2 regions of the Pseudoalteromonas sp. NZS127_1 genome follow, and region 2 is predicted to be linked to the other one. Evidence: riboswitches for the same ligand, from Rfam matches in the RefSeq annotation. Region 2 holds a riboswitch; the other holds the start of a gene.
What was found. Region 2 has a riboswitch for cobalamin ahead of I6F50_RS04250 (TonB-dependent receptor). Riboswitches for the same ligand answer to the same signal wherever they lie in the genome.

Region 1 (15,905 bases), on a different contig from region 2:
GGGTCTTGTCCTAAAATTACAACGCGGATGTCATTTAGTGCTGTGGCATCAAAAGCACTAAATACTTGAGGTTCAGGCGGATAAACAGCAACACCTTCATTGCGGCGATTAGCCACATACTCTAACGTTTCCTGCATGTAAGGTTGCTGTAATTCACTTTCTAAAAATGTAGCCCAATCGCTCATTGTGTACTCTTAATCTGTTTACGTGATGCGTCTATTTTATCACACATATCCGCGAGTCCATCTAGCATGCGCGGAGTAAAACGATGTAATAAATCGGCATTTACGCTAATAAATTGATCATTTTTAACAGCGGGCACTTCTGGCCACTTTTGCCAATTAACAACCGGCTGTGGCGTTTTTGATTTTTCATCAGGGATAATAATAACTTGTGGCTTAGTAACAATGACATTTTCGATACTAATTTGTGGGTAATCTGTAACGCTATCGGCAAATACATTACTTACATGGCATGTTTCAATCAGTTGGCTTATCCACGTATTTTTACTTACTGTCATCATAGGCTCAGCCCATAACTGATAAAATCCGGTAATATTTTTTTTATCTTGCTGGCTTTTAACAATCGCGTTTAGTTTTTGTGTAAATGCATTTGCCGCTTGCTGGCTTTGCTCAATATTCCCTGTAAATTCACCAAAAGTAAGTAACTCGTCGGCTACACCAGCGATTGTGGTCGGGTTACTTAAATATACTTTTATGCCCAGGCGCTCTATTTGGGCTAAATCTTCGCTTTGATTTCCGCTTTTCCACGCAATTACTAAGTCGGGTTTAAGCGCCAATACTTTTTCAAGCGAGATGCCGTAATAACCCCCTATGCGCTCAATACTTTGGGCCTCAGCAGGATAGTCGGCATAATCAACCGTGCCCACAATATTATCGCCCGCCCCTATGGCAAATAGGTTTTCAACTATATGTGGTGCAAGCGCGATTATTCGCAGTTTTTTAGAATCATTAGTCTGCTCTGCAAGTGCACTGCCCGATAAACTAAAAAGCAGCAGCCCAATAAAAAACGCTTTAAACATTAGTAATCAAACCCTTCAAGCGCTTTTATGCCTGAATCGAATGCATGTTTTACATTACGCACTTCGCTTACTGTGTCGGCAAGGTCGGTTAAAGTGCGGTGCGCTGCACGCCCTGTAATAATAACCGACTGCATTGGCGGGCGGTTATTAAGCGCTGTTACTACTTCATCTAAATCAACGTAACCGTAAGTCACCATGTAAGTAAGTTCATCGAGTAATACTAAATCAATACTGCTATCAGCAAGCATGCGTTTTGACTCTTGCCATGTTGCTTGGGCGGCTGCGGTATCAGCTTCTTTATTTTGCGTATCCCAGGTAAAACCGGTGTTCATTACAACAAACTCAACACCTGCACCTTGTAATAAATTACGCTCGCCACATTCCCAAGTACCTTTGATATACTGGCAAACGGCTGCTTTTTTACCATGACCTACGCAGCGTGCTACAACGCCAAAACCCGAGGTTGATTTACCTTTACCATTACCCGTAATCACCTGAAAAATACCTTTAACATCTTGTGCGGCAGCAACACGTGCATCCACTTGCTCTTTTACTTTTTGTTGGCGTTGTTGGTGCTTATCGTTATTTTGTTCAGTCATTATTGTGCCCTTCATAAATCGAGATAATTTGCTGTATATTTAAATGCGTTTCGCACATGGTTGCTAAGCGCTCTAACTGCTGCTCGCGGTGATCGGTAATACTAATAGGATTAATGGTAGCGCTTGGTTTTACCCATTTTAAAATTTGCGATGTCGCATCGGCTTCATCAAATAAACCATGTAAATAGGTGCCTGCAATAGCATTATCGTCACTAATAAAGCCATCAGTTTTAAAGCCATTTGGGTGGTTTTCGTCAAAGGTTAAAAACGGCTTATTAAGCGCTGCACCTTGGCTAATACCTGCATGTATTTCGTAACCACTACAGGGTGTTGATTGGTTATTTAAAAGTAGTGTAGCGGTTATTTTGGTTAATACTTTTTGTGTTGTCAGCGTGGTTTCAAAATCGCACAGAGCAAGCCCATTTACTTGCTTTAATGACGATTCAATACCATCGGGATCGTTGAGCGTATTGCCCAGCATTTGCATGCCGCCACAAATTCCAAGTACTTTGCCACCATAGCGTAAGTGGCGCTTAATTTGTAAATCCCAGCCTTCATTTTTCAAAAAGGTTAAATCCCCCAGCACGTTTTTACTGCCTGGTAGAATGATCAGATCAACTTCTGGGATCGTTTGCGTGTGGCGCACATAATTTATATTAATGTTTGGGTGCAAACGCAGTGCATCAAAATCGGTATGATTACTAATGTGTGGCACGAGCAGCACTGCAATATTAATTGTGGCATTGGTTACGTTATTATCAATTGCAACGGCGTCCTCAGCGTCAAGCGCTAGGTCGTGCAAATAAGGTAATACACCAAGTACGGGTTTGTTTGTGTATTCTTCAAGCCAATCTAGCCCGCCTTGCAGCAAACCTATATCGCCTCTAAAGCGGTTTATAACAAAGCCTTTTACGCGCGCTTGTTCTGACTCGCTTAACAACGCAAGCGTACCTACCAAATGTGCAAACACACCACCTTTATCAATATCGGCAATTATAATAACAGGGCAATCTACCTCTTCGGCGTAACCCATATTGGCAATATCGTTTTCACGCAGGTTTATTTCAGCAGGGCTCCCCGCTCCTTCAACAAGGAGTAATTCAAAGCGTTTAGCTAAGCGGTTATGTGAGGTAATTACTGCATCCATCGCGACTTTTTTATAGTCGTGATATTTGCCAGCTTCCATATTACTAATGGCTTTTCCGTGAATAATCACTTGTGCGCCCGTGTCGCTATTAGGCTTAAGTAATATAGGGTTAAAATCTATTTCGGGCTCTACTTTAGCTGCTATTGCTTGCAAAGCTTGCGCACGACCAATTTCGCCGCCATCTTTTGTTACTGCGCTATTAAGTGCCATATTTTGTGGTTTAAAAGGCGCAACCTTTACCCCTCGCTTAGCAAATACCCTGCAAAGGGCTGCAACTAAAGTGCTTTTACCTGCGTCGGAAGTAGTGCCTTGCACCATTAAGGTTTTCATGGAATTACACCCTTCGCTTTCTAAAAAACAATAAACTTAAAAAGAACACACTACCAATAGCAGCAGTAATAACGCCTACGGGCAATTCTTGGTTTTTTAGCAAGGAGCGCGAAAGTACATCAACCCACACCATAAATGTACCGCCCACTAAGCTGGTTACCAGTAAGCCAGCGATGGTGCCTTGGGATATAAAAAAGCGCACAATGTGCGGCACCATTAATCCTACAAACCCAATACCACCACACATAGCCACCAGCACAGCGGTAATTAATGAGCTCAAAACCAGCATAAGTATTCTAAAGCGCTGGACCCTAACACCTAATGTAATTGCGCTTTCATCGCCAAGTAACATAGCATTGAGTTGCCTTCTAAAGCTCAGCATTACAAACGTACACAATGTGATTACCAATAAAGGTAACCAAAGCGTAGCCCACTGCGCACGAGCAAAGCTGCCCAGTGTCCAAAATAAAATAGCGGCTACCGCCTGAGGGTCGCTCCAATAAAGCAACAAACTGGTAAATGCACTAAATAAAAATGACAGAGCAACACCAGCTAATAACATTGATTCTACCTGTGCACTTTGCTGCCTACCTGCAATAAGTATTAATAAACTCATAGCGAGTAAGCTGCCCAGCAATGCTGCTGCCGATAGCATAAAGCCTGCGCTAATGCCTGCTAGCGCCATAAGTAACACCACGCCAAATGAGGCACCCGACGATATACCAAATAAGTAAGGATCGGCTAAAGGGTTGCGCGTTACCGTTTGTAAAATAAGCCCCGCAATTGCTAAGCCAGAGCCTGCTAAAAAGGCGAGTAATGTGCGTGGCATTCTTAGTTCAAAAATAATACGCGAATTAAAAGACGCATCATTTGAGAGTAAAAAGCTATTAAATACATCTTGAAGTGAGGTCTCTGCTGCGCCAAAACTAAGTGCTGCAAATAAGCTAAATAAAGCAGCTACAACACTTATAAATAGCGCAAATGATTGGCGAGTATTAACTGCGCTCATATTATTTGTAGCCATAAAAGTAAGTGATATGAGGGATGCTATTTCCCGACTTCGATATTTGCGGGTGGTTATTTACTTGGGCGCAAACACCAAAAACGTCGCCTAGCATGTTTTCGGTTAATACCTCACTTGGCGTGCCTGTATGTGTAATTTCACCGTTTTTAATAACCACTAGTTCATCGCACATTGCAGAGGCTAAGTTTAAATCGTGAAACGATGCAAATACCGTTACACCCAACGATTTAGCAAGCTCCATAACCTGTATTTGGTATTTAACATCTAAATGGCTGGTTGGTTCGTCCATAATTAATAGTTGAGGTTGCTGCACAATAGCACGAGCAATAAGCGCTCTTTGTTTTTCACCGCCTGAGAGCGATTCAAAACTTTGATCAATATGATCCACTAACCCTACGGTGTTGATAGCTTGGATGATTTTTTGTTTATCAATATTGGTTATTGAGCTAAATAGCGATTTATGAGGCGTTAGCCCAAGTGCAATAACATCAAATACGCTTAAGTTAAATTGCGAAGGGGTTTCTTGTAAAACAACCGCGACTTTTTTTGCGTACTCATCACTTTTTAGCTGCCAAATGTCGGTGTTGTTAAACTCTACAACGCCATCACTTGGTTTATTAAAACGATATAAACAACGCAATAAGCTCGATTTACCTGCGCCATTAGGTCCAATTAAACCAACAAATTTACCTGTGGTTATTTTAAGGTTTATTTTTTTGAGAATCGTTTTATTGCCAATACCCCATGATACGTTTTTAACGTTTAGTAAAGGCGTGTTTAGCGCTGATTTAGTGTGCAACAGTGAGTCCTTGGTAGGCGTGTACTCACTAACAATACAGCTAACAATAACTAGTGCATTAATAAAAATGAGTAAACCCGCTCGTTAAAAAATTATACCAATCTATTTAGATATAGAACCTATTAAGCGATAAATTTAATTCGTTAAATTGTTCAAATATTTATGCTGATTGGTATTGCTCATTTGTATCTGACTTAAAGCGTTGTACTAATTACAGTTACGGGAATAGTTGAGGATTTGCACCTCATTCCAAATGAGGGTCTATTATGGGCGGGTAAATAATTTAAAGCAAAAAAAACCGCGCTCAAAGGAGCGCGGTTAAAAAGGGAGTGTTCTAACTAATTAGACTAGTCGTTAAAACTTGTATTCCATACCTAAGCCTACGTAATCTTGGTCAACATTGTTGTCCATGTCAAAGCTTGAGTAAAAACCAAATACTTTAATGTTTTTATTTAATTTGTGATCAAGACCAACTGAAATTGCTGACTTATCGTCGCTGTCGTCAAAGTCCATATCTTGGTATTGCACTTTAAATGTGTTGCTACCCATGCTGTAAGCAGCATTTAGCAAGTAACCATCCGCTTCTGCGCTGCCATCTACTGCTTCTTGTGTTTGGTACATTGCACCCAATTTAAAGTTTTCGATTTTACCTTGGATTGATGCACGCACTACGTCGTAGCCATTTACTTCACTATCGGCTGCAATAGAGGCGTATACCGCGCTCTTTTTAAGAGCCACGTCACCGTATGTCACCGCCATTGAATAACCGTTATCAGCGTCTACATCGTCTTCAGCTACAAAAGTAGCAAGTACTTTAAAGCCTTCGTATGAGTTTGATGAGTAGCTAACTGTGTTTCCTAAGCGGTTTTCACCTTTAAATACATTTTTAATATCGCCTTCAAGGTCGTTAAATAAATCTAACTTACCTTGAGATTGCTTAAGCGCAGTATCGTTACGACCAATTACAACCTGACCAAACGCACCTTTTAAACCAACGTATTGGTTACGCGCAGAAATATTGTCGTCGTTATCGCCTTTTGAATCAGCATCAGACACATCAACTTGAAACTCAAACTTATATACCGCTTCTAAACTATCATTTATTTTTTCAGAACCTTTAATACCAAGACGAGATGCATTACTTTTTATCTCGGTAAAAGACCCTTCGCCATCATCAGATGATTGCACTGTTACATTCGCTTTACCGTAAATGTCTACGTCGGCAAGTGCATTAAAAGATAAACCACTTAATAGTGCTAAGCATAAGCTCGATTTTACAAATTTCATGTTATTTCCTTGGATAATCACAAAAGACTAATTTTCAAAACTGCTGCATTTTGTCATTCCTAAATGACAGTAATATTACAATAGAAATATTACTGTCTTTTTTTGTTAATAAAAATGCATTAAATATGAAATCAAAATAACATGAAAGCCTAGTAGATGGTCGTACTTACTTACCTTGCTTTAATGACAAGCTTGGCGTCATTTGCGAAAGTAAATTAACTAAGGTTTCTATTAGCTCTTTTTGCTCGTTGTCTCTGTGATACGCAATAAATACGTCTCTTGAGGTGTTTTCTACCCCTTTAACATGAAACAACTCACCTTTTTCTAAATGCCCTTCAACCAATACTTGAGGTATAAATGCACTACCACCACATTGCAGTATTAAATCAAGTGCAATACGTCCCGTGCTGGTTCTAAAGTAAGGTGGCGTTTTTCCTGTAAACTGACGCGCATGCCAAAGAGAAAAAGTAGTTCCCCAATCCACATACACATATTGATTATCAAAAAAGTTTTCGTTCGTTGCGGTGTCGTATCCGCTTACTGGAATGATTGGCAACTCACAAATACGCTCTACTACGAGTTCATCTACTTTTGGTGGATCAAATAATATTGCCAAATCGAGAGTACGCTCTAATAAAAGTCGAGTGCTCTCTTGTTGTGCTTTAACTTCTGCAACTAACGACACGCCCGGCATCGCCGATACAATATTTGTTATACCAAACTGTAAAAAAGCATCCCAAATATTAGGCGTTCCTGCTAAGCTAATTTGCTTATGCATATTGTCGGCAAGTGCAACATCGACTTTGGCCCGCTGCATGCCCGTAATAATCATTTGTGCGTGCGGTAATAAGCGCTCGCCAGGTGCTGTAAGTTGAATATTATTACGCTGGCGAATAAACAAATTAACACCAAGCCCTTGCTCTAATTGGCGAATTCTAAAGCTCACTGCAGACTGCGTAATATAAAGGTTTTCGGCCGCTTTACCAAAGTGACGCGTACGCACTACCTCAACGAATGTTTTTAATAAATCGATATCCAATTTTTTATCCTCACGATAAAAATAATTTGTTTAATAAATTGCCAAACTTGCATCATACTCCAGCTAATTAATTGGGTATGAGGATAAAGCTATGAGCAATAACATTTCATTACTACGCCAAGCATTTGTTAGCCAACGTCAATTTTATGATGATCAGAATTTTCCACGTGGTTTTAGCCGCAGCGGAAACTTCACCTTATTAGAAGCCAGTATATTAGAACAACACGGTGTTGTTTTAAGAGGCTTATACAGTAAAACAATTGAGCCGCAAAACGAACATCAAGAACAGTTTGTAGCAGTAGTCACTGGCTCACAAGAACCTACTAACCCAATCGAACGTGCTTGGGTAAAATACTTAAAGCTAACGACCTGTAAAACTAAGTTTCATACTTTATTTGGCCGCTCAAAAATGTCAGGACCGGCACCGATTAGCCAAGAGTATTATTCAGAAGCGGATAATCTGTAAGTACTTAAGTTATTTGCTTTTTTGCGTTTTAACAGTTACAACTTGTATAAGCAAATATTTTTGCAAAATATAAACAGGGTTGTTCCGTGACGCGAAAAATACTAATAGTTGAAGATACACCTGCAATGGCGCGAGTGCAAAAGCACATCGCGCTTAAAGCAGGCTATGAAGTTGATATAGCAGAGTCATTAGCACAAACAAAAGAGCTTATAAGTAAAAATAGCTACTTTTGCGCTGTAGTTGACTTTATATTACCTGATGCCCCATCAGGTGAAGCAGTACCCTGCACTGTTAATGCTGATATCCCAACTATTGTAATGACGGGTAATATTGATAAAAAAACCCGCGACACCGTCGAAAAATACCCAATCATCGATTACATCATTAAAGAAAACAAACAAGCTTACCAATACCTAGAAAAACAATTACACCGCTTACCTCGCAATGAAAATGTAAAAGTACTCGTTGTTGATGATTCTAAATCGACTCGACGATACATTTGCAGCTTGTTAGTTCGTCACAAATATCAAATTATTGAAGCACAAGACGGACAAGAAGCATTAAAAATGCTCGAAAGTTCACCCGACATTTCAGTCATCATTACTGATAACGAAATGCCAAACATGAATGGTGATGAGTTATGTAGCGAAATTCGCCGCTTATATAGCAATGACGAAAAAGCCATTATTGGTATTTCGGGCTCTGACTCTGTAGGGCTTTCTAGTTTATTTTTAAAAAATGGCGCAAACGATTATTTACATAAACCTTTTAATAGTGAAGAGTTTTACTGCAGGCTTAGCCAAAACGTCGATATGCTAGAACAAATAGCCACAATTAAACGCCAAGCCAACACCGATTACCTAACTAATCTACCTAATCGTCGTTACTTTTTTGAAGAAACAAACAAATCACTCAAAAAGATTAAAAATAAGCAAGGTTCAGGAGCGCTAGCCATGCTTGATATTGACCATTTTAAAATAATTAATGACACTCACGGGCATGATGTAGGCGACGAAGTATTAAAAGGGCTCTCCATTTGCTTTAGCAAATATTTTAAAAAGTATTTAGTGGCCCGCTTAGGTGGCGAAGAGTTTGCCGTTTACTTTGCAAATGCGGATAAACAAGAAGCGCTAAAAAGACTTGAAGGTTTTAGGTACTTTATAGAGGCGAATAGCCAAGAGTTTAGTAAAGAAAAAATCAAATTTACTATATCTATTGGTTTTGCAGATGGACCTGTTTATCAAATTGATGAATTATTAAAACAGGCCGATTTAAAGCTTTACGACGCTAAAGAATCTGGTCGTAATAAAGTAGTTAGCTAACAGCTCTATTAGGTTAATTATACTTCAGCGGCTGTAATAGCCGCTTTTTTACGTTTGCGTGATTGATTGTAAGAATCCCAACTAAAAATAGCTAGCGCACTCCAAATACATGCAAACGTTACTAATCTCTCAGCGTCAAACACTTCACCGTAAAACACCACTGCCAATATAAACATTAGGCTTGGCCCAATATACTGAAAAAAGCCTAATGTAGTGTATTGCAAACGCTTAGCGGCGCCGGTAAAACACAGCAATGGTAATGTAGTTACAATACCTGCACTAATCAGTAATGCATTAGTATGCCAATCGTTAGCTGGCAGGCTTGATGTTGTTGTAGGCACCATTAACCACCAATAAATGAGTGCAACAGGCAGTAATATAAGTGCTTCGAGTAAAATGCCAGGCAAGGCTTCAACGGGTAGTTTTTTACGTAACAACCCATAAAGTGCAAATGATATAGCTAATGAAAATGCCACTACCGGAAACGAGCCAAAACTAATTAGCTGCAGCACAACACCGGTAAAGGCCAGTGCCACTGCTACACCTTGAAACTTACGCAGGCGTTCACCTAAAAAGAGCATACCCAGTAATACATTTAAAAGAGGGTTTATGTAATAGCCCAAACTCGCATCAAGCATATGGTTATTATTTATAGCCCATATAAATAAACCCCAGTTAAACCCTAGTAATGTTGAGGTAATAACAAGCATAAGCAAAAGCTTAGGCTGAACAATAATGCGTTTAACTTTATCCCAATACTTTAAAACACTTACTACTAGTACTAAAAATACAACCGACCAAACAACCCGATGCATTAAAATTTCAAAGGCAGAAACATGCTGAATCAACTTAAAATATATTGGCGCAAGGCCCCACATAAAAAAAGCAAGACAAGCAAAAATAGCACCTTTACGCTGCTCAGTATCAATCGACATAATAAACACTTAGTGATTTAAAAGGCCGCTAGTTTACTTCCCATACACGTTTTATCCAACTAAATACGTGCCTGTCCCAAAAGCAATTTGAACAGACTGTTCATTATGTAATTCCATTCGACAAACACACACTTTATTACCTGAGCGAATAAGTGTGGCACTCGCTGTAAAGCTCTCTCCTTTACCAGGGCGCAAATAATCAGTGCGCAAGTCGATAGTCCCAAGCGTGGCTAATTTTGTTTGCACACTTCCTATATCTAAATCGGTGAGCTTATCAATCACGCTTGCTGCCGCGAGCATACCGCCTACATTATCAAGTACGGCTGAAATAACACCACCGTGCAGTATTTTTTGCGCAGGGTTACCAATGAGTACATCCTTCCACGGAAACGTAATTTTGGCCTGTTCAGGGCTCAACGACTCAACCGATATTTGTAAAAACTGGTTAAACGGCATGCCATTTACAAATAATGCACCCACTTGTTCAATTAACATTTCTTTATTCATTATTATTCTCCATGCTTAAACTGGTACGATGAGTAAAGCATAACTTAAGCAAAACTACGAGGTTCTAGTTAAATCATTTACTTAGCAACCTAACTTTAAGGAAGCAGATCTATCTTAATAAGCGGTTTCAACACTACCAGAGTTTAATTTACTTACAATAGAGTTGAGGTTAATACCAATTAGCTTAATTAAGTGATCTATCTGGAGGTAAGAAAATAGTGTCTATAACAAGGCAAAAAACTCGTTATTTAGTTGTTCTATATCAGAAATTTTTAACGCAGCGAGCGTCAGATTTGATCCCTCAAATTGATTAAGTAGTATTGCGGATTGGTATAAGTAACTCAGCTAAAGACATCTCACTAAAAAACCACTAAAATACCCGCCAATGAATACATCAACACCACCTTCTAGCACCCTTGTGCGTAAACCCGAAACTGTCCTCAAACAAGTGTTTGGCTACAGTGAATTTCGCGACGGCCAAAAAACAGTTATTGATGCTGCTATTAACGGCCAAGACTCGCTTGTATTGCTCCCTACTGGCGGCGGAAAATCGGTTTGCTATCAAATACCCGCTTTAGTGCTTGAAGGCGTCACTATTGTTATATCTCCGCTCATATCGCTAATGCAAGATCAGGTAAGTCAACTTCAAGCACTTGGGGTTAAAGCCGCTTACGTAAATAACAGCTTAGCGCGAGAAGAGCAGCAATTGGTGTATCAACAGCTTCATCAGGGGCAAATTAAGCTTTTATATGTGGCACCTGAAAAAGTATTACAACGCGAATTTTTAGAGCGTTTATCGCATTTAAATGTAAGCTTATTTGCCATTGACGAAGCGCATTGTGTGTCGCATTGGGGTCACGATTTTAGGCCTCATTACTTTCGCTTAAACGAATTAAAGCAACGTTTTGCACATGTACCCATGATGGCGCTCACTGCAACTGCCGATAAAGCCACCCGTTTTGATATAGTTGAGCAACTAAAACTACAACAGCCTTATATTCATACTGGCAGCTTTGATCGCCCCAATATTCGCTACACCATAGAAGAAAAATTTAAACCTATGGTGCAACTGCTTCGCTACTTAAAAGAGCAAAAAAGCCAAAGCGGTATTATTTATTGCACCAGCCGTAAACGCGTAGACGATATTGCTGAAAAAATTGCAGATGCAGGGCTAAACGCTGCCGCTTACCATGCAGGTATGAGTAACGAGCAACGACAATTTGTACAAACTGGTTTTGCCCGTGACGATATACAAATAGTGGTCGCAACCGTTGCTTTTGGTATGGGGATTAATAAACCCAATGTACGTTTTGTACTGCATTACGATATTCCAAAAAGTATCGAGTCGTACTATCAAGAAACGGGGCGTGCTGGGCGAGATGGACTTGCCGCAGAAGCCATAATGTATTTTGACCCAGCTGATATTGGCCGTGTAAGACGCTTTTTTGAAGACATAGACGACGAGCAACGCCGCCGTGTAGAAGAACAACGCTTTAACGCAATGGCAAGCTTTGCCGAAGCACAAACGTGTCGCCGCCAAATTTTGCTTAACTACTTTAGTGAATATCAACGCGAACCCTGCGGCAACTGCGATATTTGCTTAAATCCGCCAAAAAGCTTTGATGGTACATTGGTTGCCCAACAAGCGCTTTCTTGTGTGTATAGAGCTGACCAGCGCTTTGGTCTTGGGTACATTGTTGAATTACTACGTGGTGCAAATACTAGCCGCATACGCGATAACAATCATCATGAGCTAAGCACTTACGGCATAGGTAAAGATAAAAGCAGTGAATTTTGGCTTAGTATTTTACGCCAGCTTATTCATCAAGGCTTACTTAGCCAAGATATAACGCAAGGTGCGTCACTTAGGTTAACCGAAGCCGCGCGTGCAATTTTAAAAGGTGAGTACGCACTGCAATTAGCCGAGCCACGCCTGCAAGCCAAACACGTTTATCAAGATAAGTTAGCGCAATTTAATTACGACAAAAAACTGTTTGCTCGCCTGCGCGCACTACGTAAAGAACTTGCTGATGCCGATGATGTACCACCTTATGTGGTATTTAATGATAAAACGCTAGCAGAAATGGCGCAGCTTATGCCAACAAACGACAGCGAATTTTTAAAAGTGTCGGGTGTGGGTTTTACTAAGTTAAATAAATACGGCGGCGAATTTTTAACTGCAATTCGCAATTACCTAGCTACAAATTAAGAATGTTATGACCCAAATAGAATATGACCACGCCCATAAATACATTTTAATTACGCCAGTCGAGCCTCCACACGATGAGGACTTTGAACTGTGGAGCACACTCTTTTTACACTCGGACGATGTAACACTCAATGAGTATTCTGCAGGCGCCGATCGCCATCAAGTCCGCTTTACCTATAATCAGCAGACCTTTAATTTAAACTATGAGCATTACAGCCAAAGTATTTGGATTAATGCCGAAGGCCATGAAGCTGAGCACTTATTAGCCGCTTTAGCATTTTATTTAAGTTAGCTTTTAATACCCCGCCCACAGGCGGTTCTAAACCAGGTTGGTTATTAACATAAGTGAATATGAGTAACAATTAATTAGTTTCAAAATCCATACCTTTTACTTACATTATAATAACAATGATGTAAGCTGATATTACGATAGTCATTTGCTACGTAGCAGTAAAGAGGTTTAATGGTGAACAAGAAATGGATAGCACAATGTTGTATTAGCTTAACGGTTTTAAGCTTTTATGTGCCTAATGCATTCGCACAACAATCTTCAACGAAAACTGATAACTGCCTTGTAGAACAGACAGATTTAAGCACAAATAAAAACTTACGCCGAGAAGTTCAAGACAAAACAACCCTCACGCACAGTAATAGTAACGCTAAAATAGCCTCAATAAAGCTCAAGCAACTTAATGTATTTAATACTGAGCTTGAAGAGGAAAATAATGCCCTATTCCGATTTGCTAACCGCGCTCATATTCAAACAGAGCCCGATGTCATTAATAACCTTTTATTATTCTCCCCTGGTGACAAGTACGATGCTAAAAAGCTTGCCGAGTCTGAGCGCTTACTTCGTAAAGAAAGTTACTTATATGATGCACAAATTAGTGCAATCGAAAACTGCGACGGTGACGTTAATGTAGAAGTGGTTACCCGTGATTTATGGACACTTTTACCTGAAGTAAACTTTAGCCGTAGCGGTGGAGAAAATAAATCAAGTATAGGTTTTAGAGAATCAAACCTGCTTGGTTGGGGGAAGCGCCTTTCTTTGTCACGCACGACCGACAGCGATCGTAGCGGTTATTTATTTGTTTACGACGATCCTAATATTTTTTCTACTCGCTACCGCGGCCGTTTAGAGTACGCTGATAACAGCGATGGCAAGCGCCATTTACTTGAGCTAACCTATCCATTTTACGCGATAGACACCCCTTTTAGTTACGGTATTTTAAGCTATTCTGAGCAGCGCGAAGAGTCACTATATAAACGCGGCGAAGAGTTTAGCGAATTTGATCAAACTACTGATTTAAACCGTGCATTTATAGGACACTCTAAAGCGCTTAATAATAATTGGACCCAACGCTTAACCTTAGGTTATACCGACGAGCAGCATACCTTTGAAGCTATAGACACTACATTTGCACCACTTGCCGATGACAGAAGTTTAAGTTATCCCTTTATAAGCGGCCATTGGTTTGAAGATAACTACATAAAAGTACGCAATTTTGACAGTATATCTCGCACTGAGGATTTAAACTTAGGTTGGAATATTAAAAGCTTAATTGGCTATTCAGACGAATCATTAAGTAATGACGACAGCCGCGCGGTGTATTCTGTTAACTTTAAAAAAGCCCACTTTACTAACGATAATACCTTATGGCGTTTTAGTGCTGATATTGATGGCTATTGGAATAAAGAACAGAAAAAACTCGAAAACTTTATGGCCACTAGCCAAGTACAATATTATTTAAATACCAGTGAAGACCAATCTTGGTATGTTAAAGCCCGGGTACAATACGCAAAAAACCTTACTGCTGATCAACAACTTACTTTAGGCGGCGAAACAGGCCTGCGTGGTTACCCTATGGATTATCAACATGGCGACCGCAGCTTTTTAGTTAATCTAGAAAAGCGCTATTACTGGGAGTACGATTTACTACAACTATTTAAAGTGGGTGGCGCAGCTTTTGTAGATGTGGGCAGAGCATGGTTTAACGATAAAGATAATGGCGAAAACGCACATGTATTAAAAAATATAGGCGTGGGTCTTCGTTTAGCACCAAGTCGTGCAAACTCAGGAACCATGATCCACATTGATATTGCAGCCCCAGTTGATAGCTACGATGACGTAGACTCAGTACAGTGGTTAGTGAGCGTTAAAAACACTTTTTAAATAATACAAACGCGTTAAACTAATACCAATTGAATTAAATTAAATTGGTATTAAAGTTCAGGGCCTAATGTGGAAATAATAGAAGTTTTAGAATTGTTTGCATCACAATATAAGTTAATTGTAACTATAATCGCTATTTTGGTTTTCCCTCTGCTATTAAAAATAACCAAAAAATTACTCGAAAAAGCAATTAAGGGGAAAGTTGATTTACACCGAAAATATCGTGCAGAGCTCTTACTAAAAATTATACTCGCCTTTGTCGTGCTGTGTTTAGTTTTAGTATTTTGGGGTATAGAGCTGCGTGGCTTATTGGTTTTAGGCTCCTCTTTATTTGCTATGTTGGGCGTAGCACTCTTCGCTGCTTGGTCATTATTAAGTAATCTCACCGCATTTTTACTAATGTTTATTCAAAACGATTGCCGCGTTGGTTATTGGGTACGAATTATTGATGGTGCAAATCATATTGAAGGGCGCATTGTTGAAATGGGCTTAATGAATGTAGTACTTGAGCATATTGATGGGCACCGTGTAATTTACCCTAATAATTTATTTGTGACACGCCCTGTCATGGTTTTAAATAAAGAACCAAAGCCAACAAAAGCTCCCGTTATAAAACGTATTATTGGCCCTAAAAAAACATAGTTTAAAAAGCATCGTTTATAAAGCAATACTCACAAAAAAGCCGCAGTAAGTAATTACCTACTGCGGCTTTTTAATGCTCAGCTAAACAGAATTTAGTTTAGCTATTAGTTATTTAGTTCAGCGGTTTTAAGCTCGTCATCTAAATCGTTTATCTCATCAATAAAGTTCTCTAGTTGCTGCTCTACTAAACTATTGTCATTTGCAAAGTAAGCAAGGTGGAATACCGCATCACCTTCATTTACCAATGGCATAGTTTGCTGACCAATAACAATACCGCCTTTAGGCGCTAAAAGCTCAAGCTCAGAGTCACCTAGTGGGCTACTAATATAAGCAAGTACTTGCCCTTTAGTTACATGCTCCCCTAGTGATACTTGTGCACGCACA
Region 2 (15,905 bases):
TACATTACCGCTTTTTCCTCAACAAAATAGGAACAATGAATAAATCTTATTTACTTTTACGCTTAACGCACAAATTTATGAGACACATAACCGTCTTTTCCCGGTCTTATTTCGTACAATACATATAATTAATTTTCAGGTATGAAAACGATGTACTCAAGACAGTCAGGTAAAGCACTTTTTCCATTTATTATTACGTTACTACTAATATTTAGCGTTTATTTATATTTACCCGCTAGCCACGGCGAACAAGCCGATTTATCACAAATGTCTACTCAAGTAACAGCTCATACTGTTACTTCTCAGGAAAACGCAGTGATGATAGAAGCGATCGGTAGCGCGCGTGCAAACCAAGCAATCTATATAAAAAGTGCGCAAAACGATTATGTCACAGATATATATTTTAAAGACGGCGACTTAGTCAGTAAAGGACAAAAGTTAGTACAGTTACAGAGCCAACAAGAACAGCTTGCCGTTAAAGAGCTTGGCATTAACTTACGTGAAGAACAACGCCAGTTAGATCGCCTAACCGAACTTTCACGCTCGCAATCAACGGCAAAGTCGTTACTTGAAGAGCAGTTATCTCGTGTTGATGCAACAGAGGCCCAACTAGAAAGCGCTAAAACTAAATTAAACGAAATGACTATTAGTGCGCCCTTTTCAGGCCTGTTAGGTAAGCGTGAAATATCAATAGGTGCTTACGTAAGTAATACAACAATAATCACAACACTTGATGATATTAGTATTATTAAAGTTGACTTTAAAGTACCTGAAAAATATTTAGCACAATTAAATATGGGCATGAAAGTGCTTACGCAAAACGATGCCTACCCAGGACAGACATTTAACGGCAAGGTAACGCATATTAGCTCGCGTATTGATTCGGTTACTCGCAGTGTTGAAGTAACAGCAAGTTTTGCCAATAAATCAGGATTACTTCGCCCTGGTATGTTACTAAATACAGCACTTGAGCTAAGCAGCAACCAAGCTTTAATGGTGCCAGAAAAAGCGGTTATACCTTTGCAAGACAAACACTTTGTTTTTCAAATTCAAGATGGGATAGCTAATAAAATTGAAGTGCATGTTGCTAGCAGAAATAATGGCTGGGTTGCTATCGATGAGGGCCTAACTGATGGCGAGCAAATTGTTACTGAGGGGCTAATAAAAATTCGCTCTGGAAGTAAAGTAAGCGTAAAGGGGTAATACGTGAAAATTACAGATACTAGCGTCAAGCGCCCCGTTTTTGCCATTGTAATTAATTTACTGCTTCTTACTTTTGGACTGGTTGCGTTTACTATGCTGCCACTTCGTGAATACCCGGATATTGAAACGCCGATTGTAAATATCAGCACTGAATACACAGGTGCTTCTGCCGAAATTATAGAAACCAAAATAACGCAAATAATAGAAAATCGAATTTCAGGTATTGAAGGTATTAAAAGTATTAACTCATCGAGTCGTAATGGACGTTCAAACATTACCATTGAGTTTGATATTAACCGCGACATAGATGCAGCATCTAACGATGTACGCGAACGTGTAGCACGTGCACTTGATAGTTTGCCGGATCAGGTACGCCCGCCAGAAGTATCTAAATCAAATAGTGATGAAAGCCCAATCGCCTGGTTTGTATTAAACAGCGAAACAATGGACTCGTTACAGCTCTCTGATTACGCGCAGCGTTTTATTGTTGACCGCTTAGCCGTAGTAGATGGTGTATCTAACGTACGTATTGGTGGTGAGCGCCAATACGCCATGAAAATTTGGCTTAACCGCCAAGCAATGGCCGCACGGGGTATTACCTCAAGCGATATTGAAAATACACTGCGTACAGAAAACGTTGAGTTACCGGCTGGCGAAATAGAATCTATAGATCGTGACTTTACCGTGCGTACTGCCCGTAGTTATAAAGATCAGCGCGATTTTAAAAACCTGGTAATTAAGCGTGGTGATGAAGGTTACTTAGTACGTTTAGGTGAAGTTGCCGATGTACGTTTAGAAGCTGCCGATGACGAAAGCTTATTTCGTGGTAACGGGCGTAATATGATTGGCTTAGGTATTGTAAAACAAGCTAAAGCAAACACACTAACCGTAGTAGATAACGCACGCAGCGAACTTGAAAAAATCAAACGCAACCTACCTGAAGGCACTACAATTCAAGACAGCTACGATTCGTCTGTATTTATTAAAGAGTCTATTAATGAAGTTTACAGCACACTTGCCATCTCTATGGGTTTAGTCGTACTCGTTATATTTTTGTTTTTAGGCAATATACGAGCAACGCTTATCCCTGCGGTCACCGTACCGGTCGCACTTGTTGGTAGCTTTATGTTTTTGTTGGCAATGGGCTACTCAATTAACTTACTAACTTTACTTGCCTTAGTACTGGCCATTGGTTTAGTAGTAGATGATGCCATTGTAATGCTTGAAAATATTCACCGTCGTATTGAACTGGGTGAGCCGCCGTTACTAGCTGCATTTAGAGGCGCGCGTGAAGTAGGTTTTGCTATAGTAGCAACCACGCTTGTACTAATATCGGTGTTTGTGCCATTAGTATTTATGGATGGCCGTATAGGTGCATTATTTACTGAGTTTGCTATGGCGGTAAGTGCTGCCGTATTTTTCTCAAGTGTTACAGCACTAACTCTCGCACCAGCCTTGTGCTCTAAAGTACTTAAAGTATCAGACAAACCAAATAAATTTAGCCAATGGATGGACCGCCAGTTTACTAAAATTGAAGTAAGTTACCGTAATTCACTCTCCACCAACATAACCCGTAAATGGGGTTTAATGGTGAGCTTATTATTAGCTGGCTTTGTTAGTTACTCGTTGTTTTTACAAGTTCCCTCTGAGCTAACGCCAAAAGAAGATCGTGGTACGTTCTTTATTATGATGAGCGGCCCAGAAGGCGCAAGTTACGAAAATAACGCCGCTAATATGGCTAAAATTGAAGAGCGCTTAATGCCTTACTCGCAAGCCGGTGAGCTAAGTCGTGTACTTGTCCGAGTGCCTGGCTGGGGTGGCAGCGGCGGTGTTGCGATTGTGGGTATGGCCGATTGGGATAAACGCAAACGCTCAACGTGGGAAGTAATGGATGAAATAAGCGGTAAAATGCAAGAAGTTACCGATGTTCGTGCATTTGCCATTATGCGCCGTGGTATTGGTGGTGGTGGCTCATCTCGCCCAATTGAGTTTGTACTGCAAGGTAATGATTACGCTCAACTAGCCGATTGGCGTGACCGTATAATTAAGCGTGCTGAACAAAACCCAGGTTTAGTAAGAATCGATCATGATTATAAAGAAACCTTCCCGCAGTTTTTAGTCAGCATAGATAAAAACAAAGCTGCCGATTTAGGCGTTTCGGTATCTGATGTAGGCCGTACACTAGAAACAATGCTTGGCCAGCGCCGTGTTACGACCTTTATTGACCGCGGTGAAGAATACGATGTGATTTTAAAAGGAACAAAAGAAGATTTTACCAATCCTACTGATATTTCAAATATATACCTTAAATCACGAAGCGGTGAACTAGTTCCACTTGATAGCCTTATCAGCTTAAAAGAAGAAGCAACCGCGTCGCGCTTAAACCGTTACAACCGTATGCGCGCAATTACACTAAGCGCCAACTTAGCCGACGGTTATACCCTTGAACAAGCGCTTAACTTTTTAAACGAGGTAGCCGCGCAAGAAAACGATATAGATGGCGCAGTAGATTACAAAGGCGAGTCGCAGCTTTATTACGAAGGCGCATCAGCGATGACCTACGTATTTATACTTGCACTCACCGTTACCTTTTTAGTACTTGCTGCGCAGTTTGAAAGCTTTATGCACCCATTTGTCATTATGCTTACCGTACCGCTTGGTTTAATGGGCGCTATGTTTGGGCTTTGGGCTACAGGACTGACCTTAAATATTTACAGCCAAATAGGTATTGTTATGCTCATAGGCTTAAGTGCTAAAAATGGTATTTTGATTGTGGAATTTACTAACCAATTACGCGATAAAGGCGTTGAGTTTAGTGAAGCAATACTACAGGCAGCTACCCAGCGCCTTCGCCCAATAATAATGACCTCACTTACAACCGTTATGAGCTCTGTTCCTTTGGTTTTTGCTTCAGGCCCCGGCGCCGAAAGCCGTATGGTAATTGGTGTAGTTGTGTTTACAGGGGTTATTGTATCTACCCTGCTGACTCTTTTTGTTGTACCTGCTGCGTATTATGCTCTATCGAAAAATACACAATCACCTGAGTTTTTACAACAAAAGCTGAATAAACAAGCTGCTGAAAAGCCTTTCGAAGAGATCTAATCTCTTTATTGCGCCGTAACCTTGTTGTTGCGGCGCATACAATTTATGCTCGCCTTTAAACTCCATATACATTTTAGGAATACTTATGAGCTCAACAACGCAAGTAGCAACATTTGGTGGCGGCTGTTTTTGGTGTATAGATGCAGCATTTAGACGTGTAAATGGCGTATTAGATGTGAGTTCTGGCTATACCGGTGGCGAAACCGACACCCCAACCTATAATTCTGTATGCTCTGGCACAACCGGGCACGCTGAGGTTGTTAAAGTTGAATTTGACACCACTGTAGTTAGCTTTGAAACACTGCTAGCAATGTTTTTCACTTTGCATGATGCAACACAATTGAATCGTCAAGGTAACGATATAGGCACACAATATAGAAGCGTTGTTTACTATCACGATGAAGCCCAACTAAAGCAAACCAATGAAATGATAGCTCAACTGCAAAGCCATGTGAGTGAGCCCATTGTAACAGAAGTCAGCCCTGCCACTACGTATTATCCAGCAGAGCATTATCATCAAGATTACTATAACGAAAACCCACAGCAGGGTTACTGTAGTATTTTAATAGCACCTAAATTACATAAGTTTGAAACTGTGTTTAAAGAATTCTTAGCTGACTAGCTAATTTGAGCAGTTAAATTGATTAGTTAAACTTAGCTACACATTAAAAAGCCCGACGTAAGTCGGGCTTTTTAATATTAATAAATACCGTTAAAACTGGTAGCTTGCGCCTGCAAAAAAGCGACGCTCTGGCGTGTTGTAGTAATACACTTGACCCGTTGTAAAATCAGTATTTGAATCAACAGCGTTATACTCTTTATCAAATAAGTTTTCTACACGAAGCGAAACTTCAATATGCTCATTTACTTGATAATTACCCGCTAAGTTCCAAAGCGTGTATGATCCTAAACGCGTCACAGCACCTTGTCGGTCACTACGATATTGCATGTCTAAGCTTGCATCAAAAGCACCAAACTGTTTTGCAAGTTCCCAGTTAAAAGTACGTTTAGCAACATTACGTAACTCTGCGCCCGTTTCTTCGTCTTCTGCACTTAAATAAGCAAAGTTAAGGTTGCTATCAAAACCAAAAAACTGCTGAGATAAGCTAAATTCAACCCCTTCATAACGTGCTTCATCAATATTAGCTAATGCAAAGTTTGCATCGTAATCAATTTTATCTTCTATATCGTTTCTAAAAATTGCAACATCAACTTGCGCAATATCAAAGTCCACACTCAAACCTAACTCACGGTTTACTGATTTTTCAGGCTGTAAATCAGGGTTACCATAAAGTGGGAAATATAAATCGTTAAATGTAGGGGCTTTAAAGCCAGTACTTTGGCTTATACGAAATGTTGCATCTTCAGATAAATGATAACCCGCAGCTGCGGTATACGTTGTTTCGTCGCCAAATTGCTCGTCGTCATCTTGGCGAACAGTTAAATTAGCTAATACTTTATCTGCATCGTAGTAAGCACCTACAAACACAGCAAGTACATCTCGGCTGTCTTCAACAAATAGTTGCGAACTATGAGATACATCATCGTTGTACCAATTGATACCACCACTAATGTTAAGCTCATCAGATAATAGGTATTGGCCGTTATAATCAATTTGTGTGCGTTTAGTTATAAAAGTACTTGTTGTTGGTCCAACTGAAAAATCGACATATGTATTGTCTGAATCATCCGTTGCTAGCGCTAAATCAATACTGTGCGTTTGGTTAGTGTAGTTTTTACTCCAACCTGCAGAAAGCTGATAGTTTTTAAAATCATCTCGTTCAATCGTACTGTCGGCTGGGCTAAAGCGACTGTCGTAATCTGCAAATCCTTCACTGTATTGACCTAATAACTTAAAGTCGCCGTAGTGTGCATCAGTATAATTTACTTTAAAACCAAGGTTTTTATTTTCATAGCCATCTTCATCTGGTGCTACGCCTTGCAGTACATCAAAGTTATCTGTTTTTTCAAAGCCTGCATTAAATGCTGTTGTTATATCGCCTGATTTTACAGAGCCTGCCACTTGATAATTTTGGTAAGAATCAGAACCAAACGTAGCACTCACAGATAAGTTATCTGATTCACGCGTTATAATGTTAATTACGCCAGCAAGTGCATCAGAGCCGTAAACACCCGCGCGAGAACCCTTAATAATTTCAATGCGTTCAATACTATTTAAAGGGACATTATTTAATGCTTTTTGACCAAGTGTTGCTGAGCCTGTACGTACACCGTCAATCAAAATTAGCGTATCGCCAGAGCCAGTACCACGAAGTGACACACCTGTATTTTGGCCAAAACCACCGTTTGGATTAACCTGAAAACCAACTCGCGTGCTTAATAAGGTTGGTAAATCGCGTACGTTGCTTGCTTCTATTTCTGCACGCTCAATAACATTTACACTTGCTAAAACGTCATTGATTGATTGCTCAAATTTATTAGCTGTAACGGTTATTTTTTCAATTGATTGCTCTGCGCCAGACACAGAAAATGAAAGCGCAGCAGAAATAGCAACGCCTAAAGTTGTTTTGTTTAACATGATGTCCCCTACCTTTGCCCACCGCAAAGATTTAAGTAAGTAAGATTGCATCAAGGCCGGTCTCCGGACTCAGTAAGCACATCAAAATATGCAATACTTTACCGTTGCGGGGGCAGTGTTGGGCTTGTAGTCATCATGAAAACGCACCAACTTCCCGATTATCCTGCTAAAAAAATCATTACATGAAGTGGCTAGCAAGCACCTTGAAAATATGTCGCTATTGTGAGTATTTTGTTTACAAATGTCAATGGACGTCTATACAGCTAAAAACCTTTAAAATGCAGTTAAGGGCTAGTATAGTTTGAAGAAACGCCATATTTATTAAGTAGCTTCTAAAGTTGTATTTGTGCAGTACGTAAGCTTAGTATTTCATCCATTTTATTACTAGTGATCTTATTTGATTTAGAGTTAACTAAAAAGTGCGTTTCATAAACGGCATCTGGTACGTTACTTTTATAGAGTAAATCCATATTAAAAGTATTTTGATTTTTAAAATATTGGTAAGCAATATTATTTAAAACGCCTACTTCCGCGCGCTTTAATAGCAGCATTTTAACCACATTGAATTCATCAATGGTTAAACTTACTTGATGTTCCTCACTTAAAAATTCGGCATCTGTATTAAATCCAGCAAATTGATACGAGTACCCCAGAACCCCAACCTTTGTTAATGACGTAATGTCGTCAAAGTAAGCTTGCTCATTTGTATTTTCTTTAAGCGTATAAAGCTCATTTTTGGTAATGGTATAAAATTCGGTTTTTTTAATATTCTCTTGCGCTGATTGTGGGATCCATTGCAGTGCCATTAAAAATAAAACATCAAAATTATTTTTTTCAACTGACAAAGCAAGCCTTTTTACAGGTAGAGACTTAAGTACGAAGTTAAACTCCTGCTGTGCGCCGTTTAAAATCTTAATAAACTCAGGAGCAAAACCCTGCTTTTTTTGCGCATTAATAATAATGGGAAAGTAGCCATCTTCAACCAGTACATCAATATCAACTGTTTTTGATAAGCTTGGTTTGGTAAATGTAAGCAAAACAAATAACAAAAATAATTGATGAAGTTTCATTTTAATACCTTCTAGTGTGAAGTACTTAATTGCATGTGATTAAATATAATAGCTTAAATATCAAAAAGAAGATTAATACATACGGGAGTATCTAGGCAGCAAAGAGGGATAATAGTGAGATATTTAAAAAGAGTAAGTAGCTTCAATCTGTCTGTAAGTATAAACAGATTAAAGCATGCTTAATTTAAAACTATTTATTAATTAATCGCGGAAATTTTTAAACTGAAAAGGTTGACCTAGCTCAGCACTGCGCACTACTTGCATAGCCTCTTGAAGATCGTCACGTTTTTTACCCGTTACACGTACTTCTTCGCCTTGGATAGCAGCTTGAACTTTAACTTTAGAGTCTTTAATGGCTTTAACTACTTTTTTAGCCATGTCCTTTTCGATACCCTGCTTTAAGCCAACGTTACGAAATACATTTTTACCTGCACGGGTAATATCTTGAAGCTCTAAGCTTGATACATCCATACCACGCTTAGATATTTTGTTAGCTAAAATATCAAATAATTGCATAACCTGAGAGTCTGCTTCAGCTTTAAGCTTAATTGTTTTGTCATTTAGCTCAATAGATGCATCAACGCCTCTAAAGTCAAAGCGAGTCTCTAGCTCACGATTTGCATTATCAACTGCGTTTTTAGCTTCGTTCATTTCTACTTCAGATACAATATCAAATGAAGGCATTGGTTTGCTCCTAACTATTTAATCTTAATTTTATGTGGTAATTATAACGCTAAAATTATAAATCTTTACATTTTTCTGCATCTTGTTCAGGTGCGATATTAAATTAGTTTGATATACTTGCGCCTCTTTTTTAAGCGATTTTAGGATTTGTCGTGACAAGGCGTGTTTATCAAGCAATTTTTTTAATCAGCATAGTAGCTTTTACCTTTTTATTTGCCAAAGAAATAAAAGGTGGCGTTGTAAATTTATTTCCTCATGTTGATAAAGTCGCCCATTTTGGGATTTTTTTTATACTAGCCATAATAATGGATAAAGCGTTTAAGCTTCCTTTATATGCGCAAATACTTTTATTGGCTGGTTATGGCGCCTCTATAGAAATAATGCAAGACGCACTTCCATATAGGCAAGCATCACTCGGTGATTTTTTTGCTGATTTTGCAGGTGCCGCAAGCTACTTTTTACTTAGAGTAATTTTTACACCTCGAAAAAAGAACCCATATGGCTAATATTTTAATTGTCGGCGATGGTGCTATTGGCTTGTTACTTAGTCATTTTCTAAGTGCGTCGCATAATGTCAGTGTTTTAACTCGCAAAAGCCCAACAAATACCCGCTTTTATAGTCGAGGTAAGGGTGCATCTAAAAAAATTGACGCACACTTTATTGCATTAAATCAGCTAAATAAAGCGGCTGAATTTGATGTTGTTTTATTTACCGTTAAAGCCTTTCAAGTACTTGATGCATTTACGCAAATAAAGCCTCTTCTACCAAGTCATTGCTCTGTTGTACTTTCGCATAACGGAATGGGTAATGTTGATGAGGTAAATAGCCAGCTAAGCACTCACCAAGCACTCTACTTTTTAACGACAAGCATAGCGGGCTTTAAATCAAACCAATACATTGTGCAGCACACTGGTGAGGGACAAAGTGTTATTGGTGCTTGTAATGAATTAGCTTTTCAAAATAGCGCGCCAATAGCTGATATTTTTAAAGTAATACCCAGCCTAAAGTTTACTAATAACATTCAGCAGCTTCGTTTTGAAAAACTACTCGTAAATATTGCCATTAACCCATTAAGCGCTTTAAGTAATGTAAAAAATGGTGAGTTACGCGCACCTAAGTACAACGCTATAATTTTTAATGCACTCACTGAAGCATGCAATATAGCAAAGGTACAAGGGCTTAATATCCCATTGATTAAAGCACTTAATACCGCTTATAAAATAATGGAATTAACGTCTGACAATTACTCTTCAATGCAGCAAGACGTCGCGCATTGCAGAGAAACTGAAATATCAGCTATATGTGGCTATATTAGCCAACAAGGCAAACTTCACGGTATTCCTACACCTTACAACGATGAGTTGTTTGTCAAAATTCAGGCAAAAAAAAGCGTGGTATAAACCACGCTTATATAAATTCTTAACTTTAAGACGACAAACCTTATGGGCGGTAAACTTTTACCGTTTCAAAGCCTTGTTCGTGCAGCATAAGTGCCTGTAGTTGGCTCATTACGCCTCGATCACAATATAAATAGTAGTCGGTGTCTTTTGGTAAATCACCAAACTTAGTCGCCAGACGGAAGAACGGTAAATGAACCACTTCAACACCGTCGATTGCAAGCGGTGCAGCTTCTTCTTCTTCTGGTGAGCGAATATCAACTACCACAGAGCCTACAGGCAAATCAGCAACCGATTCAGCTTCTTTAAGTTCTTGTTTGGCTTCTACGTCAATATCACGCACGTCCATTATACGTGCGTTGTTTACAACGGTATCAAGTACATCAAAGTCGAACTTTTCTTCTTCACCAAGAATAACGTCTATTTTGGCTTTAACCGTTGGCTTTTTAGAAATAACACCACAGTATTCAGGCATTGTTTCTGCCATTTCGGCCGTACCAATTTGACGAGCAATATTAATAATTTCTTGCTTATCGTGTTGAATAAGCGGGCGTAAAATAAGCGTTTCAGTAACACGGTCAATCACGCTTAAATTCGCTAATGTTTGACTAGATACTTGGCCAATACTTTCGCCAGTGACAAGTGCTTGAATGTTTAACTTTTGCGCAACCACACTCCCTGCGCGCATCATCATACGTTTAAGTACAACACCCATTTGACTGTTTTCAACGTTTTCTAAAATTTCAGCAACAACAGGTTCAAAATCAACCGTTACAAATTTAACTTTATGTGTAGAGCTGTATTTTTTCCATAAGTAGTAGCTTGCTTGCTTAACGCCAATTTCGTGCGCTGCGCCACCTAGATTAAAGAATAAAAAGTGTGTGCGTGCGCCTTTACGAATCATTTGGTAACTTGCTACGCCAGAGTCAAAACCACCAGACATAAGCGAAAGCACATCTTCTTGAGTTGGCAAAGGAAAACCAGCCATACCAAAATGTGTATGAGAAACAATGTAAGCTTTATCGTCTTTTACTTCTAAGCGTATTGTTACTTCTGGGCGGCTAAGCTTTACGCTTGCGCCTTCAATATGCTGATTTAATCCACCACCAACATAACGCTCTAAATCAGTTGAGGTAAAATCGTGTTGCCCTATGCGCTTAGCACGAACACAAAAGGTTTTACCTACAATAGTATGACCAACTAAAGCGATGGTTTTTTGATAAATATCATCAAGAGTTTCGAATTGTGTTTCGGTTACTTCAATAAATTGAACAATGCCAGGGATGCGTTTAAGGCTATCGATAAAATCAAGGCGAACTTGCGCGTCTTCAAGCTTTGTAACAACTGAAATGTTATCCCAGTTATTTCTTACTTGTACTTTTTCGTCAACACGGCGCAATACAATTTTAATGTTATTTTCTAACACTTTAGTAAAGCGTTTACGGACTGAACGGCTTTTAATGGCTATTTCAGGATGTAGTTTGACGATAAATTTAAGCATAGTTCACTCTTAGACTGCGGGAATTCGCGCTCCCAGGCATTTGGCGCGGGATTATAGCAAAAAATTCAGCGCCTAGGAAATAGCCTATTACTATCGATTAAACTACAGCTAGGGCCTGTTTATCTTTCGAGGTTAAATTTGCAGCAGTGTGTTTGGTATTTAGGCAAGGCAGAGCCTATGTAGTGTGGTTATTCCCCATAAATAGGCGATAACGTAGCATAAATACCAAACAAGCGCTGCCCAAAGGGTTTAGCCTAGGGGCGATTAACTCTTTGTTGCTTGGTTTTTACTTAGCCCACTAGGTTACAAACCTCGCGTCGCGATTTAATCGCCCCTAGATTGAACAAATTTTAATCCTGAAAGGTCAACAGGCCCTAAGGCTTGTTGCGCTAATTCAGTATATTTTTCACGTAGCAGGTTCATTTTATCAATGCTTTTATCGGTACTGTACGCTCTAAATAATGTAAGTACTTTTAAAATGCCATGATATATATCTTGCTCAGCAAGCGTACCACTTGGCCTACGGGCTTTAATATAAGGCGTCCAAAAACTAACCGTTAACTTTAATGTATGTGCTAAATCAATGACATCTTGCTCATCAATAGCAATCATTTCACTATCGCGAAGTCCTAAAATAATTTTACGAACTTGCTCTAACAACTCTAACTGAAAATCAATATAAGCTTGTTTTAAATCAGCATCTCTAGAGAGAATATCCCCGAGATTATCGTAAAAAAAATGATAGCGCCACATCAGCTCAAATAACGAATCTAGGTAAGCCGTTAAATGATTAAATGCATCATCATCTTTATTAATAGGTTTAAAGTGAGTATTTAAATGATCGCGATACAGCGCAAAAATATGACGGATAATGTCTTCTTTATTTTTAAAGTGATAATAAAGATTACCCGGGCTCATCCCTAAGTTTGATGCAATATGATTTGTCGTTATTGCACGCTCACCATTTTCGTTAAACAACAAAATACTGGTGTGTATTATTTTATCCTTGGTATTCATATGCTAATACTCAAATTATCTATAGGCTACATTACACTCAAAAGAGGTAAACAGTATAAACAAATATGAATCATTAAAACACTCCCACCATGGACTGACCTGTTTAAAGAAAGTAAGTGTTTATATGCTTTTTTAGCTAGGCTGCTTTGTGGCATAAACACTGTTAAACTAGCGCTAAAATAATAAATAGTGAACATTATGAAAGTTATTGCAATTTACCCTGGCACCTTTGATCCACTAACTAATGGGCACACAGACCTTATTCAACGTGCAGCTAAAATGTTTGATACTGTATTAGTTGCGGTTGCTAATAACCCAAGTAAAAAACCCTGCTTTAACCTTGAAGAACGTGTTGAGCTTGCAAACACTATTTTAAGCCACATAGATAATGTTAAGGTGATTGGTTTTTCTGGTTTATTGGCTGATCTTGCACGCGAGCACAATGCTAATGTGCTTATTCGCGGTATTAGAGCTGTATCTGATTTTGACTATGAATTTCAATTAGCTAACATGAACCGCCGCCTGAACCCCGACTTAGAAAGTGTATTTTTAACACCCGCAGAGCGAAATTCATTTATTTCATCAACACTCGTTAAAGAAGTAGCTCGCCACAATGGTGATGTAAGCGAGTTTGTAGACCCTGTAATTGTTAAAGCGCTAAAAACTAAATTGGGTTGTGGTAGCAGTTAATAATAAATAAGGCCTGTTAGCACTGAAATCCATTACTAATAGGCCCTTTTATTAAACACTTTATTTAGCTTTCCTTCTAACCAAGTAAGTTTTAAAACATCTTTACCTATAAAGAAAACTAAAACCATGGTCAAATCTGTAAAATTTATACCTACTATGTACACCCACCAGAACCACCAAAAATCATAATGGTGCATAACATCATTATCTATATACATTGCAAAAAATAGTAAGGTGTTTATACCTAAACCAAATAATAAATAAATGTATATGCTGCTAATCTTTATAAAAAAACCAGATAAAATAATAACAAATAGAGTAATAATATCGAATAAGAAAAAATCGAAGTAAGTTATTGCGTCCATATCAATAAACATACTAGAAGAGTAAGAAAGTGCCATGATGAAAGATAGCCAAACAATGCTTTTATCTGCGCTATTTATAGAGCTTACTAAAGAATATAAAAAAGCCATCAAAAAGCCATCAAAAAGCCCCACTGTACAAAAATACCTATATAAAACGAGATATTTGTATTTAAAAGTAGCTCAACCATTTTACTCCAACACTAGATAAAAAATTATTATACCGCTTTACATATTACGGCAACATCAAATAAAGGCACAAAATCACTCTTCTTTTAAGTTGATTTTTACTGCCTCAGCGATTTAAATGTAACTTTCTAACACTCTTCAAGAGCTTATTTAAGCCTAAAACATCCTTGTTGATGATCAACACCAATGCCATTGTAAAATCGACAAAATACATTCCAAAAATATAAATAGTCCAAAACCACCAATAGTAAAGAGTACCTGCAATTTCAATATCGTAGTGCATACCTAAAAATAAACATGCATTAATAAAAAGGCCTACAATTAAATAGGAGAAAGCAATTGGTACTAATTTTTTATATATAAATCGCCAAAGTATCAGGGCGCTGATAGTAGCAAGATCATAATAGAAGTAATTTAGATGAGGACTTTCAATAAGTGGATCCATAAAAAGGCTAGATATATATGAAACCATCATTATAAGTGAAAGATGCGTTCTACTTTTATCATTTTTATTAATACTCGATGATAGGTTATATAAAAATGCGATTAGGAAGAACCATGTAAATAGTATTGCTACGTTATATCCTAAATCAACCAGAGCCCAAAGTATGTCAGCCACTAATATTATTCCTTCTCATAATACTATTGTGGAACCATGTTTTAATTGCAGCTAAAGCTAAAAAATCTTTGTTTATAAAAAATATAGCTAGCATCATAAAGTCGGCTAAATTAACAACAATTGAATAAAAAAACCAAAACCACCAAGGTTCGTAATTATTATAAACTGACACATCTATATACATACCAAGAAATAATGATGAGTTTATAGTCAACCCTAACAACAAGTAGCTCGATATAAGATTTTTAATAATGAAAAACCTTAAAATAATGATGGCTAAAATAGTTGTTATATCAAACAAAAAGAACTGAAGGTACGATATGTGTTGTATATCGATAAACAGGCTTGAGGAGTAAGAAATTGACATAACAAATGATAACCATACAGCTTCTTTTTTAGGTGTGTTAATACTTACAACTAATGAGTACAAAAAAGCCATTAAAAAGCCCCACTGTACAAATGCTCCTATGTAAAAAGAAATTGCTGGATTAACTAGAATATTATCCATTATTTTTGAGATTTTTATTGAATACTAGTGAAAGAATCATTAAAACATCGAACATATTAACGCCAACAGAATAAACACTCCAATACCACCAAGGCTCATAGTTATATAAGACGTATAGATCGTAATGTAATATTAAGGTAAGCACAGCATTTATTATTAACGCAAAGATGATGAAGTGAAAAGCTATAGAGCGGTGAAGTACTTTAAAGTACTCTAAAATTAACAAAGCTAAAATTGTAATAAAATCGTAGAGCGCCGAGTTTAAATATAAACTGTCTAATAAGCTTATGTAACCACTGGAAATATATGAGCAGAGCATAAGCGCAGATAAATAAACAGTGGATTTATTTTCTTTATTTATAGTAGAGGCCAAACAATACAGGAAGGCCATTAAAAAGCCCCATTGAGTGAAAGCTTGCATATAAACCATTAGGGGTTCAGTAACATACATTTAAGCTAGGTTACTTTGTGTGTATCGTTTGACTTGAAGTAGCTGAGGATTTTGTTCTTTAATTTGTGAAAACCGAGAAAGTCTCTATCTACGATAAGAGCAATAATCATAATAAAATCTATTATATTTACTCCAAATGTGTATAAGTCCCACAAAAACCATGGTTCTCTATTGCCGTTTAAATAAAGGTCATTATATATACTTAGACTTAATGTCGAGTTTATGAATAACCCAATAATTATGTAAATAAAAGATCGAGTTGTTTTTCCAAAAAATGAATAAGTCAGAAAAAGTGCAAAAATAGTAGCATAATCATATAGAACCCAATCTAAATAAACTGAATTTTCAATTGAAAGCCAAGTAAATAAATAGTCCGAAGCTGAATAAGACACCATCATGATAAAGGAACTGAGTAATAAGGTAGTTTTTCTTTTAATATCTAACGCAAATACAAAAACATTAAAAAAAAACGCCATTAAAAAACCCCATGTAGCAAAAGCTGACAAGGAAAACAAACCAAAAAACTCAGTTATAAACATCAACGACCTTTTTAAATATTACTTGGGCTTAAC

Region 1: another riboswitch for cobalamin. It lies ahead of I6F50_RS08165 (ABC transporter ATP-binding protein); the one in region 2 lies ahead of I6F50_RS04250 (TonB-dependent receptor).

What each region holds. Positions count from the first base shown of each region.
Region 1 is NZ_JADYXO010000006.1:179,259-195,163, reverse strand. Features, by position in the region: gene ung (uracil-DNA glycosylase) at 1-185, opposite strand, end outside; gene I6F50_RS08185 (cobalamin-binding protein) at 182-1,042, opposite strand; gene cobO (cob(I)yrinic acid a,c-diamide adenosyltransferase) at 1,042-1,641, opposite strand; gene I6F50_RS08175 (cobyric acid synthase) at 1,634-3,118, opposite strand; gene I6F50_RS08170 (iron ABC transporter permease) at 3,123-4,127, opposite strand; gene I6F50_RS08165 (ABC transporter ATP-binding protein) at 4,129-4,941, opposite strand; cobalamin riboswitch at 5,104-5,228, opposite strand; gene I6F50_RS08160 (porin) at 5,296-6,228, opposite strand; gene I6F50_RS08155 (LysR family transcriptional regulator) at 6,395-7,267, opposite strand; gene I6F50_RS08150 (DUF413 domain-containing protein) at 7,359-7,733, shown strand; gene I6F50_RS08145 (response regulator) at 7,820-9,055, shown strand; gene rarD (EamA family transporter RarD) at 9,073-9,990, opposite strand; gene I6F50_RS08135 (thioesterase family protein) at 10,042-10,497, opposite strand; gene recQ (DNA helicase RecQ) at 10,883-12,706, shown strand; gene I6F50_RS08125 (DUF3630 family protein) at 12,714-12,998, shown strand; gene I6F50_RS08120 (BamA/TamA family outer membrane protein) at 13,170-14,879, shown strand; gene I6F50_RS08115 (mechanosensitive ion channel domain-containing protein) at 14,949-15,521, shown strand; gene I6F50_RS08110 (succinylglutamate desuccinylase/aspartoacylase family protein) at 15,626-15,905, opposite strand, start outside.
Region 2 is NZ_JADYXO010000002.1:265,359-281,263, forward strand. Features, by position in the region: gene I6F50_RS04235 (efflux RND transporter periplasmic adaptor subunit) at 151-1,203, shown strand; gene I6F50_RS04240 (efflux RND transporter permease subunit) at 1,207-4,305, shown strand; gene msrA (peptide-methionine (S)-S-oxide reductase MsrA) at 4,391-4,927, shown strand; gene I6F50_RS04250 (TonB-dependent receptor) at 5,018-6,844, opposite strand; cobalamin riboswitch at 6,881-7,065, opposite strand; gene I6F50_RS04255 (ABC transporter substrate-binding protein) at 7,177-7,914, opposite strand; gene I6F50_RS04260 (YajQ family cyclic di-GMP-binding protein) at 8,116-8,598, opposite strand; gene I6F50_RS04265 (VanZ family protein) at 8,751-9,104, shown strand; gene I6F50_RS04270 (ketopantoate reductase family protein) at 9,097-9,999, shown strand; gene thiI (tRNA uracil 4-sulfurtransferase ThiI) at 10,040-11,497, opposite strand; gene I6F50_RS04280 (TetR/AcrR family transcriptional regulator) at 11,822-12,514, opposite strand; gene coaD (pantetheine-phosphate adenylyltransferase) at 12,713-13,204, shown strand; gene I6F50_RS04290 (hypothetical protein) at 13,240-13,701, opposite strand; gene I6F50_RS04295 (hypothetical protein) at 13,862-14,374, opposite strand; gene I6F50_RS20260 (hypothetical protein) at 14,367-14,882, opposite strand; gene I6F50_RS04300 (hypothetical protein) at 15,891-15,905, opposite strand, start outside.